DNA from 3 places in the Streptomyces sp. NPDC003042 genome. Region 3 is predicted to be linked to each of the others. Evidence: predicted binding sites of a transcription regulator. Region 3 holds the regulator's gene; each other region holds the start of a gene.
What was found. Region 3 encodes HrcA, which represses chaperone genes, less so after heat shock. Its sites were predicted from a motif close to TTNGCACTCNGNNNNNCNGAGTGCNAA; they were not measured.

Region 1 (5,396 bases), on a different contig from region 3:
GATTCCGCCAACGGAACTCGCCCCCCGATCCTGCGCCAGGACAGAATCGACCTTGTTCGTTTCGTTCGCTTCGTTCGCCTCTTGCTTGTTTGAGACTCTGGGCGGGTGTCTGAGACGACGTACGGCATCGGCGAAGGCCCTGCGGCCAGAGTGAGTCTCGCGCTGCCCGAAGGGACAGCCGGGGCGATCCGTTCACGGGCACGAGTACGCGATCGACGCAGCTGTGGCTGAGGCCGCGTTGCGGCAACGTCGTCCCGTCGTTCTGCTGACGTCTGATGTCGACGACATGACGAAGCTCTGTGGCGGGCGGGTGCGGATCGTCGGCGTCTGACGCCGGGGCGGCGGCCCGCCAGTCGCTGAACGTGGGCAGCGCGTAGCGATCCGGGGCCGGCCTCTGTCCGGCTGATGTGCCGCCGGCCGTCGGGAACCGGACGGATTCCTACCCCACCCGCACCACCGGAGTGATCGTCGTCTCCACCGGTCCGCGGGCGTCCGCCTCGCGTTGGCGTTCCGCGCTGTCGCTGATCCGGAGCAGCAGGGCGATCATGATCCAGTTGGCCAGGAGGGACGAGCCGCCCTTGGCCAGGAACGGCAGGGCCTTGCCGGTCAGGGGGATCAGCCCCGTGACGCCGCCCGCGACCACGAAGACCTGGAGGGCCAGCGCCGAGGCCAGGCCCACGGCCAGCAGCTTGCCGAAGGGGTCGCGCGCGGCCAGTGCCATGCGCAGCCCCCGCTGCACGAGGAGGGCGTACAGCAGCAGGACGGCCATGACGCCGGCCAGGCCGAGTTCCTCGCCCACCGTCGTCAGGATGAAGTCGCTGCGGCCCGCGAACTTGATCAGCTCGGGGTGTCCCATGCCCAGTCCCGTGCCCGAGATGCCGCCCGTGCCGAAGCTGAAGAGCGCCTGGGCCGACTGGTCCGAGGTCACCCCCGCCGGCCGGTTCTCCCAGTAGTACGACAGCGGTTCCAGCCAGGCCGCCACGCGCGCCTTGACGTGCGGTTCGGTCGAGCCCACCGCGAAGGCGCCCACCGCGGCCATGAGCAGGCCGCACACGATCCAGCTGGTGCGTTCAGTGGCCACGTAGAGCATCACCACGAAGACGCCGAAGAAGATCAGCGAGGTGCCGAGGTCGCGTTCGAAGACCAGTACCAGCATGGAGACGATCCACACCGTGACGATGGGGCCGAGCTGGCGCATGGGAGGCAGCCGGACGCCGAGGAACCTGCGGCCCGTCAGGGCCAGTGAATCCCGGTGGATGACGAGGTACCCGGCGAAGAAGACCGCGATCATGATCTTCACGAACTCGCCGGGCTGGAGCGAGAAGCCGAAGAGGATGATCCAGCGCTTCGCGCCGTAGGTGTCCGCGCCGAAGAACGCCGGTGCGATCAGCAGCACCAGGGCGACGGCCATCGTGATGTAGATGAAGCGCTGGAGCAGCCGGTGGTCGCGCAGCAGCGCCACCACCAGGATGCATGCGGCGACGCCGACCACCGTCCACAGCAGTTGTCCGGGCGCGTTGGGGTCGGCGTTGTACCGCTCGATGTATCCCTGGTCGAGCCGGTGCAGCAGGACCAGCCCGAGCCCGGTGAGCAGCATGGCGAGCGGGAAGACCAGCGGATCCGCGTACGGCGCGAAGCGGCGTACGCCCAGGTGGCCCACCAGTGACAGCAGGGTGAGGCTGATGGTGAAGTCGGTGAGGTTACGCGGCAGCTCGTCGTTCATCGCCAGCCCGGCGCCGGCATGGCCGAAAACGGCGATGCCGACGACCAGGACGAGCAGCAATGCTTCGGTACGGCGGCGGGCGCCCGACACCGTCAGGGGCCTCAGCCCCCGCACGGGATGCCGCCGCCGTCGATGCCCTTCTGCGGCTGCGGCTGCGGCTCCGGCTGCGGCGTCGGCTCCGGCGGCGGAGCGTGACCGATCTGCTCGGCAATCAGGCGCTTTATCTTCATATCGGCTATGACGTTGATGTGCTTCCCGCGGTTGCTTCTGAGCCCCGGATGCAGGGTCGCGGGTGACCCGGGGAACGGCCCCGGGAACGGCCCCGAGGGGTCTCGACGCGCAACGCCCGGGGGCGAGAATTGGCACTCCGCTTGACCGAGTGCTAATCACCGGAATAGTCTCGCACCTGGCACTCACCACTGGTGAGTGCCAACACAGCGACAGGCAGGTCCGGCACCCGCGACGACGGATCGACCTGGTCGCCACCTCAGACAGTTAACCCCGGATCTCCGAAGGGGGAGGTCGGATCGTGACGACCGCCAGCTCCAAGGTTGCCATCAAGCCGCTCGAGGACCGCATTGTGGTCCAGCCGCTCGACGCCGAGCAGACCACGGCCTCTGGCCTGGTCATCCCGGACACCGCGAAGGAGAAGCCCCAGGAGGGCGTCGTCCTCGCGGTCGGTCCGGGTCGCTTCGAGGACGGCCAGCGTCTTCCGCTGGACGTCAGCGTCGGCGACATCGTGCTGTACAGCAAGTACGGCGGCACCGAAGTGAAGTACAGCGGCGAGGAGTACCTCGTCCTCTCGGCTCGCGACGTGCTCGCGATCGTCGAGAAGTAATTCTCTTCTCCAGTATTGCTTTGAGCTACGCCCCTGGTCACCCTGCTGATGCCGGGCGGCGAGGGGCGTAGTTCGTTCTAGGCGGTGGAGGTCGCGGTGAGCGGCCGAGGATCGCAACGAGAGGACTGAACCGCTCCCATGCCGAAGATTCTGAAGTTCGACGAGGACGCCCGTCGCGCCCTCGAGCGCGGCGTCAACAAGCTTGCCGACACGGTGAAGGTGACGATCGGCCCCAAGGGCCGCAACGTCGTCATCGACAAGAAGTTCGGCGCGCCCACCATCACCAACGACGGTGTCACCATCGCCCGCGAGGTCGAGCTCGACGACCCGTACGAGAACCTGGGCGCTCAGCTCGTGAAGGAGGTGGCGACCAAGACCAACGACATCGCGGGTGACGGCACCACCACCGCCACCGTGCTGGCCCAGGCTCTGGTCCGCGAGGGTCTGCGCAACGTCGCCGCGGGTGCTTCCCCGGCCGCCCTGAAGAAGGGCATCGACGCCGCGGTCAAGGCCGTCTCCGAGGAGCTCCTCGCGACCGCCCGCCCGATCGAGGACAAGTCCGACATCGCCGCCGTGGCCGGGCTCTCCGCCCAGGACTCGCAGGTCGGCGAGCTCATCGCCGAGGCGATGGACAAGGTCGGCAAGGACGGCGTCATCACCGTCGAGGAGTCCAACGCCTTCGGCCTGGAGCTCGAGTTCACCGAGGGCATGGCCTTCGACAAGGGCTACCTGTCCCCGTACATGGTGACCGACCAGGAGCGTATGGAGGCCGTCCTCGACGACCCGTACATCCTGATCCACCAGGGCAAGATCGGCTCCATCCAGGACCTCCTGCCGCTGCTGGAGAAGGTCATCCAGGCGGGCAGCTCCAAGCCGCTGCTGATCATCGCCGAAGACGTCGAGGGCGAGGCGCTCTCCACCCTCGTCGTCAACAAGATCCGCGGCACCTTCAACGCGGTAGCCGTCAAGGCCCCCGGCTTCGGTGACCGCCGCAAGGCGATGCTCCAGGACATGGCCACCCTCACCGGTGCCACCGTCATCGCCGAGGAGGTCGGCCTCAAGCTCGACCAGGCCGGTCTGGACGTACTGGGTTCCGCCCGCCGCGTCACGATCTCCAAGGACCAGACCACCATCGTCGACGGCGGCGGCAACTCCGCCGACGTCGCGGGCCGTGTCAACCAGATCAAGGCCGAGATCGAGTCCACGGACTCCGACTGGGACCGCGAGAAGCTGCAGGAGCGGCTGGCGAAGCTCGCCGGCGGCGTCTGCGTCATCAAGGTCGGCGCCGCCACCGAGGTGGAGCTCAAGGAGAAGAAGCACCGCCTTGAGGACGCCATCTCGGCGACCCGCGCCGCGGTCGAGGAGGGCATCGTCTCCGGCGGTGGCTCCGCGCTCGTCCACGCCGTCAAGGTCCTCGAGGGCAACCTCGGCCTGACCGGCGACGAGGCCACCGGTGTCGCGGTCGTGCGCCGCGCCGCCGTCGAGCCGCTGCGCTGGATCGCGGAGAACGCCGGCCTCGAGGGCTACGTCATCACCGCGAAGGTGGCCGAGCTCGAGAAGGGCCAGGGCTTCAACGCCGCGACCGGCGAGTACGGCGACCTGGTCAAGGCCGGCGTCATCGACCCGGTCAAGGTCACCCGTTCCGCGCTGGAGAACGCCGCCTCCATCGCCTCCCTGCTGCTCACGACCGAGACCCTGGTCGTCGAGAAGCCGGCGGAGGACGAGGGCGACGCCGGTCACGGCCACGGTCACGGCCACAGCCACTGAGGCTCGCGCCCGAAGTGACGCGAAGGCCCCCGTCCCGCCGTTTCGTACGGCGGGACGGGGGCCTTCCCGTTGGTCGTGAGGGGTGAAGGGGCGGGTCACATCTCGATGACGCCCAGCTCCCGCATCACCTTCATGACGTCGTAGTGCCACCAGCCCTCGGCGATCTTGCCGTCCTTGCAGCGGAAGGTCGTCTGGCCGGTCGCGCTCACGTCCTTGCCGGTCGGCGCGACGCCCATGAAGTCACCCGTGTGCCGTGCGTTCCAGGTCCACAGGGTGGTGACGTAGTCGCCTTCGGCGATCTGGTGGTCCTTGGTGAAGCTCATCTCGAACGCGGACCGCCACATGTTCAGGTCCGCCATCAGCCCGTCGATGCCCTGGGCGTTGGGATCGGCCTGGAAGATGTCGTGGTCGACGTAGTCGGAGGCGAAGATCTCCTCGGCGACGGAGCGGTCCCCCGACATGGCCAGCTCGTCGAACATTCGGTCCACGACCAACTTGTTGAGGTTCTCGTCGCGGACCACGTCCAGGTTGGTGAAGGTCGGCATCCCCTCGCACAGCGACACCATCTCCTGGAACATCCTGTCCGTCTCCGGGAGATGAGAGTTCTTCATGGCCTCTTCGTGCGAGGGGAATTCGACCAACTCCACGTAGTGGTCCTCGGCCTCGCGGTCCTTGCCCACGATGCTGTGGGTCACCGTGCGCTTGCCCTGACTCTGCGAGACGTACCGGTCCAGCAGCTGGTTGAGGTCATCCTGCCGCCGGGTCCTGTAATCGATTATCTGTACGAATGTCATGGCGCCTCCCGGGACTTGGGTCGGACATATCCAGTTTAGGGAGATTGCACCCATTCGGCCGTGCTACCCGCCGGTTTACTGAGGCCCGTACTTGCGGCCAGTACGGGACGACACGCCGCCCAGCAGTCCGCGCGGGGTCAGCTTCACCACACCCATCAGCGCCTTGTACCGCGGGTCCGGGATCGACACGGTCTTGCCGCGCGCCAGGTCGGCCAAGGCCGCGGCCACCAGCTTGTCGGCGTCCAGCCACATCCAGCCGGGGATGTTGTCCGTG
Region 2 (5,396 bases), on a different contig from region 3:
CCACCGGCCTTTCCTGCCGCGAGTGCGCCACCCGCTTCGAACTCGGTCCCATTTTCGCCTGCGCCGAGTGTTTCGGCCCGCTGGAAGTCGCCTACGACTTCCCGCTCGGCGACCCCGAAGCGCTGCGCGCCGCGATCGAGGCCGGCCCGGACAACATCTGGCGTTACGCGCCGCTGCTGCCCGTCCCCGCCGACGTCGCCTCGAAGCCCAGCCTGAACCCCGGCTTCACCAAGCTCGTGGACGCGCAGAACCTGGCCAAGGAACTCGGCGTCACCGGCAAGCTCTACGTCAAGGACGACTCCGGCAACCCGACGCACTCCTTCAAGGACCGCGTCGTGGCCATCGCCGTCGAGGCCGCCCGCGCCTTCGGCTTCACCACCCTGTCCTGCTCCTCCACCGGCAACCTGGCCGGCGCCGTCGGCGCCGCGGCCGCCCGCGCCGGCTTCCGCTCCTGCGTGTTCATCCCGCACGACCTGGAGCAGGGCAAGGTCGTCATGGCCGGTGTCTACGGTGGCGACCTGGTCGGCATCGAGGGCAACTACGACGACGTCAACCGCTTCTGCTCCGAGCTCATCGGCGACCCGCTGGGCGAGGGCTGGGGCTTCGTCAACGTCAACCTGCGGCCGTACTACGGCGAGGGCTCCAAGACCCTGGCGTACGAGATCTGCGAGCAGCTCGGCTGGCAGCTGCCCGACCAGATCGTCATCCCGATCGCGTCAGGCTCCCAGCTGACGAAGATCGACAAGGGTCTGCAGGAGCTCATCAAGCTCGGCCTGGTCGAGGACAAGCCGTACAAGATCTTCGGCGCCCAGGCCGAGGGCTGCTCCCCGGTGTCGACCGCCTTCAAGGCCGGTCACGACGTGGTCCGCCCGCAGAAGCCGGACACCATCGCCAAGTCGCTGGCCATCGGCAACCCGGCGGACGGCCCGTACGTCCTGGACATCGCCCGCCGCACCGGCGGCTACGTCGAGGACGTGAACGACACTCAGGTCGTCGAGGCCATCAAGATCCTGGCGCAGGCCGAGGGTATCTTCGCCGAGACCGCGGGCGGCGTGACCGTCGGCGTGACGAAGAAGCTCATCGAGAACGGTCAGCTCGACCCGACGCTGACCACCGTGATCCTGAACACCGGCGACGGCCTGAAGACCCTGGAGGCGGTGGCCTCGGACAGCGGCCAGACCGCCACCATCCGCCCGAGCCTGGACGCGTTCCGCGCCGCCGGCCTGGTCTGACCCTCCTCTCCTCCCCCGCATCCGGAAAGGCAGTAGCGCCATGAGCGTCAACGTCCGCATCCCCACCATCCTGCGCACCTACACCGGCGGCAAGGCCGAGGTCTCCGCCGACGGCGCCACCCTGGCCGAGGTCATCGAGTCCCTGGAGAAGAGCCACCCGGGGATCGCCGCGCGCGTCCTCGACGACCAGGGCAAGCTGCGCCGCTTCGTCAACGTCTACGTCAACGACGACGACGTGCGCTTCGAGAGCGGGCTGCAGACGGAGACGCCCAACGGCGCAGGCGTCTCGATCATCCCGGCCGTCGCAGGCGGCTGCTGATCATCGGTCGGTCGCACGACAGAATCTGAATTGCCCCCTCCGCTAATAAGCGGAGGGGGCAATTCTGCTTGATTGGGCGCGGTAGGGTTGGGGAAGTCCCCTCCGCTGTTCTTGCCCGCCGCATATGAGCGGGCCGCCGGAGGGTTGACATTGAGTCAACATGCACGCGCGCTTTGGGCCTTTGGCGCGGATTGTCGGGCCCGAGTTGCCCTGGAATATGACAAATTTTCACTCTATTTCAATGTTTTCGCGTGTCCGGAATTCTCGTCGGAATGACCTGTTGCAGACAGCACCGGTGCGGATACATTCAGCCGCGGTCGAGGCGTTCCGGCGCGAGTTTCTGACCCGGGTCCGCGAAGTGCGGTCCTGCGCAGGGGCCAGTAATAGGGGAGTTAGGCATGGCTCAGGGCACCGTCAAGTGGTTCAACGCGGAGAAGGGCTACGGCTTCATCGCGGTCGACGGTGGCGCGGATGTGTTCGTCCACTACAGCGCCATCCAGATGGACGGGTACCGCACCCTTGAAGAGGGTCAGCGGGTCGAGTTCGAGATCTCGCAGGGCCAGAAGGGCCCGCAGGCGGACATGGTCAAGCTCGCGGCCGGCTGAGTCCAAGCGCGATCGACCACCGACGCTTACACACACGAGGGGCCCACATCCTGGACACGGGATGCGGGCCCCTCGTGCGTGCCCGACCGCCCCGCGACCCGTCTCGCGTCTGCCATCCGACCGCATGTTCACGCCGGGATCGGCCCAAGCCGCTTGCACTCGTGGGGGTCGAGTGCTAATCATTGGCGTTAGCACTCTCCGGGTGAGAGTGCTACTAAGACTGAGGACCGGGTCGGTGAGGCCCGCAGGATCCGACGGGAAGGAACCGCCGGATCCGCAGGCCGTCCGTCGCGGGCGCGGGCGCGGTCCGGAGCAATCCACCGCTGTCCGGGAGGACCACTTCAGATGGCCAAGATCATTGCGTTCAACGAGGAGGCCCGGCGCGGTCTCGAGCGTGGGATGAACCAGCTCGCCGACGCCGTCAAGGTCACCCTTGGCCCCAAGGGTCGCAACGTCGTCCTTGAGAAGAAGTGGGGCGCCCCCACGATCACCAACGATGGTGTCTCCATCGCCAAGGAGATCGAGCTCGAGGACCCGTACGAGAAGATCGGCGCCGAGCTGGTCAAGGAAGTCGCCAAGAAGACGGACGACGTCGCCGGCGACGGTACGACCACCGCGACCGTGCTGGCCCAGGCGCTCGTCCGCGAGGGCCTGCGCAACGTAGCCGCCGGCGCCAACCCGATGGCCCTCAAGCGTGGTATCGAGAAGGCCGTCGAGGCCGTCTCCGCCGCCCTGCTCGCCCAGGCCAAGGATGTCGAGACCAAGGAGCAGATCGCTTCCACGGCCTCCATCTCCGCCGCCGACACCCAGATCGGCGAGCTCATCGCCGAGGCCATGGACAAGGTCGGCAAGGAAGGCGTCATCACCGTCGAGGAGTCCCAGACCTTCGGTCTGGAGCTGGAACTCACCGAGGGTATGCGCTTCGACAAGGGCTACATCTCGGCGTACTTCGCCACCGACATGGAGCGCATGGAGTCGTCCCTCGACGACCCGTACATCCTGATCGTCAACTCCAAGATCGGCTCGGTCAAGGACCTGCTGCCGCTCCTGGAGAAGGTCATGCAGTCCGGCAAGCCGCTGCTGATCATCGCCGAGGACGTCGAGGGCGAGGCCCTGTCGACCCTGGTCGTCAACAAGATCCGCGGCACCTTCAAGTCCGTCGCCGTCAAGGCTCCGGGCTTCGGCGACCGCCGCAAGGCCATGCTCGGTGACATCGCCATCCTCACGGGCGGCACCGTCATCTCCGAGGAGGTCGGCCTCAAGCTGGAGAACGCCGGTCTCGACCTGCTCGGCCGCGCCCGCAAGGTCGTCATCACCAAGGACGAGACCACCATCGTCGACGGCTCCGGCGACAGCGACCAGGTCCAGGGTCGCGTCAACCAGATCCGCGCCGAGATCGAGAACTCCGACTCGGACTACGACCGCGAGAAGCTCCAGGAGCGCCTCGCGAAGCTGGCCGGCGGCGTGGCCGTCATCAAGGCCGGCGCCGCGACCGAGGTGGAGCTCAAGGAGCGCAAGCACCGCATCGAGGACGCCGTTCGCAACGCGAAGGCGGCCGTCGAGGAGGGCATCGTCGCCGGTGGCGGCGTGGCCCTGCTCCAGGCCTCCTCGGTCTTCGAGAAGCTCGACCTGTCGGGTGACGAGGCGACCGGCGCGAACGCCGTCAAGCTCGCCCTGGAGGCTCCGCTCAAGCAGATCGCCGTCAACGGTGGTCTCGAGGGTGGCGTCGTCGTCGAGAAGGTGCGCAACCTTCCGATCGGCCACGGCCTGAACGCCGCGACCGGCGAGTACGTCGACATGATCGCCGAGGGCATCATCGACCCGGCGAAGGTCACGCGCTCTGCCCTGCAGAACGCCGCGTCCATCGCCGCGCTGTTCCTGACGACCGAGGCCGTCATCGCCGACAAGCCCGAGAAGGCCGGCGCCGGCGCGCCGGGCGGGATGCCGGGCGGTGACATGGACTTCTGATCGACCTCGGCTTCGGCCACCGGTTGATCGGCTGTTCTCGAACGAGGGCGGCATCCCCTGCGGGGGGTGCCGCCCTCGGGCGTTTCAGAACGAGGTGTCGAGCGTGAAGTCGAACGGCGCGGGGATGGGCAGGGCCTCTCCGAGGGCCACGGTTTTGCGCGAGTGGTATCCGTGGGGCGAGGGATCGGAGAAGACCGTGATCTCCGAGTCCTGCGTGTCGACGACCGGTAGACGGGGACCACTCGGCCGTACACGTCCAGCTTCTCGTTCCAGTCCGCGTCCTTGGTCGACACGGAGGTGAACTCGGCGACCAGAGACAGGGCCGCCCCGTCTGCGTGACGGCCTTCCTCATCGAAGGCCGATTCGTCCGCGACGAAGAGGTCGGGCCCGTAGCCGCGCTCCGCTGCCGGGAACCGGAAGAGGACGGGTGCGATCTCCGCGATGTGCCCCTCGGGGGCGTGGGCCTGGAGCTGCGCGCAGTGCACGCATGCGACGTACGTAGCGCAGCTCGGACCACGGTGACACGACGATCTCCCCCGGATGAGCTCGGCCTTGAAGCCGTCTGGCGTGTCCATCTCTGCGACAGTGCGCAGGAGGCTTTCGAATGTGGGCGGCGACAGGTCTTCTACCGATGTGGTCCGCTCGGCCATGATCGTCACCGTCGTCCTCAGGATGGCGTGCTGTGCGGTGAATGCGTGCCTCACCCCAGGCTAGTGGCGCGCTGACCACCGTGCCCGGTCCTCGGGACGGGCCGCCGCCGGTCGGGCGGTTCTGGTTGACTCGGGGCATGAGCAGAAGCGGCGCACGTTTCGTCAAGATCTGCGGCCTGCGGACACCCCACGACGTCGAGGTGGCCGTCGAGGCCGGGGCCGACGCCGTCGGGTTCGTCTTCGCGCCCGGCAGCCCCCGTACGGTCGACGCCGCCACGGCGCGCGCGATTGCCGCGCTGGTGCCGGACGCGGTCCTGACCGTCGGGGTGTTCCGGGGGCAGTCCGTCGAGGAGGTCCGGCGGCTCACCGAGGACAGCGGCGTGCGCGGTGTGCAGCTCCACGGGGACGAGGGTCCCGAGTACTACGAGGCCCTGCGCGCCGCCGGCCGCACGCTGCTGCGGGCCACCGCCGAACGGGTGCGGCGCTGCGGCGAGTACGGCGAGGACCTGCTGCTCCTCGACGCCCCCGACCCCGGCTCCGGCAAGCCGTGGAACTGGGGCTCGGCGGACTTCACCGCCCCCGAGGGCCACTGGCTCCTGGCGGGCGGCCTGAACCCGGCCAA
Region 3 (5,396 bases):
GCGGGGCCGGGCGCGCACTCGCACGTGGGCGGGGTGCGGTGGTGGAACGTGAAGCACCCCGGCGCGTACGCCGCCGCGCTGGCGGAGGGACGCTCTCCCGGGGCGGGCCGCGAACTCCTGTCGCAGGAGGACCGCAGGGTCGAGCGGATCCTGCTCGAGCTGCGGCTGGTGGACGGCGTGCCGCTGTCGTTGCTCGCGCCGAAGGGGCTGGCCGCGGCCGGGCGGGCGCTGGGGGACGGGCTGCTGGAAGCGGGCCCGTACGAGGCCGGGCGGGCCGTGCTGACCCTGCGGGGGCGGTTGCTGGCCGATGCGGTGGTCCGGGACCTGGTCGACTAGCCCGTGCGGGTCCGTGCGGGCCCGGCGTGGGTCCGGTGCGGCGCCGTTGCGGGGGGCTCTGCCCCCGGCCCCCGCGCCTCAAGCGCCGGCGTGGCCGGGTGAGGTCGTTACGTGGTCGATCAGGTGTTCCACGGCGCCCAGGAGGGTCGGTTCCAGGTCGCGGTACGACGTCACGCGCGACAGGATGTGCTGCCAGGCGGCGCCCGTGTTCTCCGGCCAGTCCAGGGCGCGGCAGATGCCCGTCTTCCAGTCCTGGCCGCGCGGGATCACCGGCCAGGCCGCGATGCCCAGGGCGGAGGGTTTCACCGCCTGCCAGACGTCCACGTACGGGTGGCCCACGATCAGGACGTCCGCCGAGGTCACCGAAGCCGCGATACGGGACTCCTTCGAGCCCGGCACCAGGTGGTCCACCAGGATGCCCAGGCGGGCGTCCGGGGCCGGGGCGAAGTCGGCCACGATGGCCGGGAGGTCGTCGATGCCCTCCAGGTACTCCACCACCACGCCCTCGATCCGCAGGTCGTCGCCCCAGACCCGCTCCACCAGCTCCGCGTCGTGGCGGCCCTCGACGTAGATCCGCCCCGCCCGGGCCACCCGCGCCCGCGCCCCCGGCACGGCGATCGAGCCCGAGGCGGTACGCAGGGCCGAGGTGGACGTACGCGCCGCGCGGACCAGCGTCACCACCGCGCCCTCCAGCAGGAACCCGCGCGGCTCCAGCGGGAACACCCGCCGCTTGCCGAAGCGGTCCTCCAACGTCACCGTGCCGGCCTCGCAGCCCACCACCGCGCCGCAGAAGTCCGTACCGGCCACCTCGACCACCAGCCCGGGATCCGCCGGCACCTCCGGTACGGCTTTGGCGCGCTTCCACTGCGGGGTCAGGTCGGGGGAGTACTCACGCATCCGGCCGACGATAGGAGAGCCGCCGGGATCACGCGTCCGACACGCCGAAACGGGCCGCCAGTGTGGCGCGTTGCGCACGGACGAAGTCGGCGGTGACCACCGCTCCGTGACCGGGCACGTACAGCGCGTCGTCCCCGCCCAGCGACAGCAGCCGGTCCAGCGCCGCCGGCCAGCGCCGCGGCACCGCGTCCGGGCCCGCCGACGGTTCGCCCGACTCCTCGACGAGGTCCCCGCAGAAGACCACCTCGCGCTCGCCGGGCACGAACACCGCCAGGTCGTACCGGGAGTGCCCGGGCCCCACGTTCGCCAGCAGCACCTGGACGCCGCCCAGCTCCAGCGTCCACTCGCCCGACACCAGGTGCTTCGGCGCCACCAGCAGGTCCGCCGCCTCGGCCGCCTCCGCGGCGGCCAGGCCGTGCCGTACGGCGTCCGCACGCAGCTCCTCGCGCCCGCCGGGAGCGGACAGCAGCCCGTCGAGCCCGACCGCCCCGTAGACCTCGGCGCCGGCGAAGGCGGATCCGCCCAGCACGTGGTCGAAATGTCCGTGGGTGAATGCGATATGGGTCACGCGGCGACCCGCCAGCCGCTCCGCCTCCGCCCGCACGCGCACGCCCTCCCGTACGGACGAACCCGGGTCGATCAGGAGGACGGACTCGTCCCCCACCACCAGTCCCACCGTGCAGTCCCACACCGGAAGACGGCTCCGTCCGGCCCGTCCGGTCAGCCGTTCCCAGCCCGCCTCTTCCCAACGCACGTCCATGCGGCGACGCTACCTTGACGGCCGCCCTTGCCCGGGGTGTACCGCCCGGCCGTACACTGACCGGGGGATCTCTGGCACTCGCCCGCGCAGAGTGCCAACGAAGCCCGAGTGAACGACCGACCGACGACCGACCTACCCGCATCCGGAGGTGTGTGCGCGATGCTCAGTGAACGCAGGCTCGAGGTGCTGCGCGCCATCGTCCAGGACTACGTGGGCACCGAGGAGCCGGTCGGCTCCAAGGCGCTCACCGAGCGGCACCGGCTCGGCGTCTCACCCGCCACCGTGCGCAACGACATGGCCGTGCTGGAGGAGGAGGGCTACATCGCCCAGCCCCACACCAGCGCCGGCCGGATCCCCACCGACAAGGGCTACCGCCTCTTCGTCGACAGGCTGGCGGGGGTCAAGCCGCTGTCGACGCCCGAGCGGCGGGCCATCCAGAACTTCCTCGACGGCGCCGTCGACCTCGACGACGTGGTCGGCCGTACGGTGCGGCTGCTCGCGCAGCTCACCCGGCAGGTCGCCGTCGTCCAGTACCCCTCGCTGACCCGCTCCACCGTCCGGCACGTCGAGCTGCTGTCGCTGGCCCCGGCCCGCCTGATGCTCGTACTGATCACGGACACCGGTCGGGTCGAGCAGCGGCTCGTCGACTGCCAGACCCCCTTCGGGGAGACCTCGCTGGCGGATCTGCGGGCGCGGCTCAACAGCCGGGTGGTCGGCCGTCGGTTCACCGATGTGCCGCCGCTCGTACAGGACCTTCCGGAGTCCTTCGAGACCGAGGACCGGGCGACGGTCACGGCCGTCCTCGCGACCCTTCTCGAAACGCTGGAGGAGGAGGCGGAGGAGCGGCTGGTGATCGGCGGCACCGCCAACCTCACTCGCTTCGGACATGATTTTCCCTTGACGATCAGGCCGGTGCTCGAAGCGCTGGAGGAGCACGTGGTGCTCCTCAAGCTGCTGGGCGAGGCCAGTGAGTCGGGGATGGCCGTACGGATCGGGCACGAGAACGCCTACGAGGGGCTCAACTCCACGTCCGTCGTCTCCGTCGGCTACGGTTCGGGCGGCGAAGCAGTCGCCAAACTCGGCGTGGTCGGACCGACCCGCATGGACTACCCCGGAACGATGGGAGCGGTACGCGCAGTGGCACGTTACGTCGGACAGATCCTGGCGGAGTCGTAAGTGGCCACGGACTACTACGCCGTACTCGGCGTGCGCCGCGACGCATCCCAGGATGAGATCAAGAAGGCATTCCGGCGGCTCGCCCGCGAGCTGCACCCGGATGTGAACCCCGATCCCAAGACGCAAGAGCGTTTCAAGGAGATCAACGCGGCGTACGAGGTGCTCTCGGACCCGCAGAAGAAGCAGGTCTTCGACCTCGGCGGCGACCCGCTGTCCTCCTCGGGCGGCGGCGGCGGTGGCGCGGGCGGCTTCGGGGCCGGCGGCTTCGGCAACTTCTCCGACATCATGGACGCCTTCTTCGGCCAGTCCTCGCAGCGCGGCCCGCGCTCGCGGACCCGCCGAGGCCAGGACGCCATGATCCGCCTGGACCTGGAGCTGGACGAGGCGGCCTTCGGGACGACCAAGGACCTCCAGGTCGACACGGCCATCGTCTGCACCACCTGCTCCGGTGAGGGCGCCGCTCCCGGCACCTCGGCGCAGACGTGTGACATGTGTCGCGGCCGCGGTGAGGTCTCGCAGGTCACCCGGTCCTTCCTGGGCCAGGTCATGACCTCGCGGCCCTGCCCGCAGTGCCAGGGCTTCGGCACCGTGGTCCCCACCCCGTGCCCCGAGTGCGCGGGCGACGGCCGGGTCCGCTCCCGCCGAAGCCTGACGGTCAAGATCCCCGCCGGTGTCGAGAACGGCACCCGGATCCAGCTCGCGGGCGAGGGCGAGGTCGGCCCCGGCGGCGGCCCCGCCGGCGACCTGTACGTGGAGATCCACGAGCTGCCGCACCCGACCTTCCAGCGGCGCGGCGACGACCTGCACTGCACGGTCACCATCCCGATGACGGCGGCGTCCCTGGGCACCAAGTGCCCGCTGGAGACGCTCGACGGCATGGAGGAGATCGACATCCGGCCCGGCACCCAGTCCGGCCAGTCCATCCCGCTGCACGGGCGCGGCGTCACGCACCTGCGCGGTGGCGGGCGCGGTGACCTCGTCGTCCACGTCGAGGTCACCACCCCGAGCAAGCTGGACGCCCAGCAGGAGGACCTGCTGCGCCAGCTGGCGAAGCTGCGCGGCGAGGAGCGGCCCCTGGGCCAGTTCGCGCCGGGCCAGCAGGGCCTGTTCAGCCGGCTGAAGGACGCGTTCAACGGCCGCTGACCGGCCCGCTGTACCGCGTAGGAGCCCGGTCCGGGGACGCCCCGGACCGGGCTCCTCGCTGTCGCGGGGCGCCCCGGGTAGCCGGCGCAGGGGCGGCGGGAAGGCGGCGGGAAGCGGACTATGCCAGGCGAATGCCGTGATTCGGTCCGGTGAGCGGGACATGGCACGATGCAGTCCATGTCCAGCGCACTGAACGGTCTCTACCAGTACCCGATCGTGCAGGCTCCCATGGCGGGCGGCGGCTCGTGTCCCCCGCTGGCCGCCGCCGTGTGCGAGGCGGGCGGGCTGGGCTTCCTGGCCGGCGGCTACAAGACCGCCGACGGCATGTACCAGGAGATCAAACGGACGCGCGGACTCACCCGGCGCCCCTTCGGCGTGAACCTCTTCATGCCGCAGACCGGTTACGTCGACCGCGCCGCGGTCGAGGCGTACCGGGGGCAGCTGGCCGGCGAGGCCGGCTGGTACGAGGTCTCGCTCGCCGAAGAGGACATCATCGGCACCAGCGACGACGGCTACGACGCGAAGCTCGCCATCCTCCTGGACGATCCCGTCGCGGCGGTCTCCTTCACCTTCGGCTGTCCCGCGCCCGAGGTGTTCACCCGCCTGCGCAAGGCCGGTACGTACGGCATCGTCACGGTGACCTCGGTCGACGAGGCCCGCGCCGCACAGGCGGCCGGCGCCGACGCCGTCTGCGTCCAGGGCGTCGAGGCGGGTGGCCACCAGGGCACCCACCGCGACGACGAGGAGACCGACGGTACGGCCGGCGTCGGCCTGCTCGCGCTGGTGGCGCAGGTACGCGAAGCCGTGGCCCTGCCGATCATCGCCACGGGCGGCCTGATGCGCGGCGCGCAGATCGCGGCGCTGCTCGCGGCGGGAGCGGAGGCGGCGCAGCTCGGAACGGCCTTCCTGCCCTGCCCGGAATCGGGCGCGCACCCGCTGCACAAGAAGGCCCTGACGGACCCGCTGTTCCCCCACACGGAACTCACGCGGGCCTTCTCCGGACGCCCCGCACGCGGGCTCGTCAACCGCTTCATGCGGGAACACGGACCGTACGCCCCGGCCGCCTACCCCCAGGTCCACCACC

Region 1: groES (co-chaperone GroES) is a predicted target of HrcA. The motif match lies at 2,083-2,109, and genes of this name have one in related genera.
Region 2: groL (chaperonin GroEL) is a predicted target of HrcA. The motif match lies at 2,309-2,335, and genes of this name have one in related genera.

The regions. Positions count from the first base shown of each region.
Region 1 is NZ_JBSFTP010000128.1:5,888-11,283, reverse strand. It holds partial or broken gene ACWDYJ_RS34580 (DNA-binding protein) at 138-331, shown strand; gene ACWDYJ_RS34575 (FtsW/RodA/SpoVE family cell cycle protein) at 440-1,837, opposite strand; gene ACWDYJ_RS34570 (hypothetical protein) at 1,825-1,953, opposite strand; gene groES (co-chaperone GroES) at 2,253-2,561, shown strand; gene groL (chaperonin GroEL) at 2,700-4,328, shown strand; gene ACWDYJ_RS34555 (ester cyclase) at 4,424-5,122, opposite strand; gene ACWDYJ_RS34550 (SDR family NAD(P)-dependent oxidoreductase) at 5,198-5,396, opposite strand, start outside.
Region 2 is NZ_JBSFTP010000026.1:45,589-50,984, forward strand. It holds gene thrC (threonine synthase) at 1-1,232, shown strand, start outside; gene ACWDYJ_RS15785 (ubiquitin-like small modifier protein 1) at 1,273-1,551, shown strand; gene ACWDYJ_RS15790 (cold-shock protein) at 1,950-2,156, shown strand; gene groL (chaperonin GroEL) at 2,502-4,124, shown strand; gene ACWDYJ_RS15800 (phosphoribosylanthranilate isomerase) at 4,912-5,396, shown strand, end outside.
Region 3 is NZ_JBSFTP010000098.1:18,885-24,280, reverse strand. It holds gene hemW (radical SAM family heme chaperone HemW) at 1-336, shown strand, start outside; gene ACWDYJ_RS32220 (DUF3097 domain-containing protein) at 415-1,233, opposite strand; gene ACWDYJ_RS32215 (MBL fold metallo-hydrolase) at 1,262-1,993, opposite strand; gene hrcA (heat-inducible transcriptional repressor HrcA) at 2,153-3,169, shown strand; gene dnaJ (molecular chaperone DnaJ) at 3,170-4,312, shown strand; gene ACWDYJ_RS32200 (nitronate monooxygenase) at 4,490-5,396, shown strand, end outside.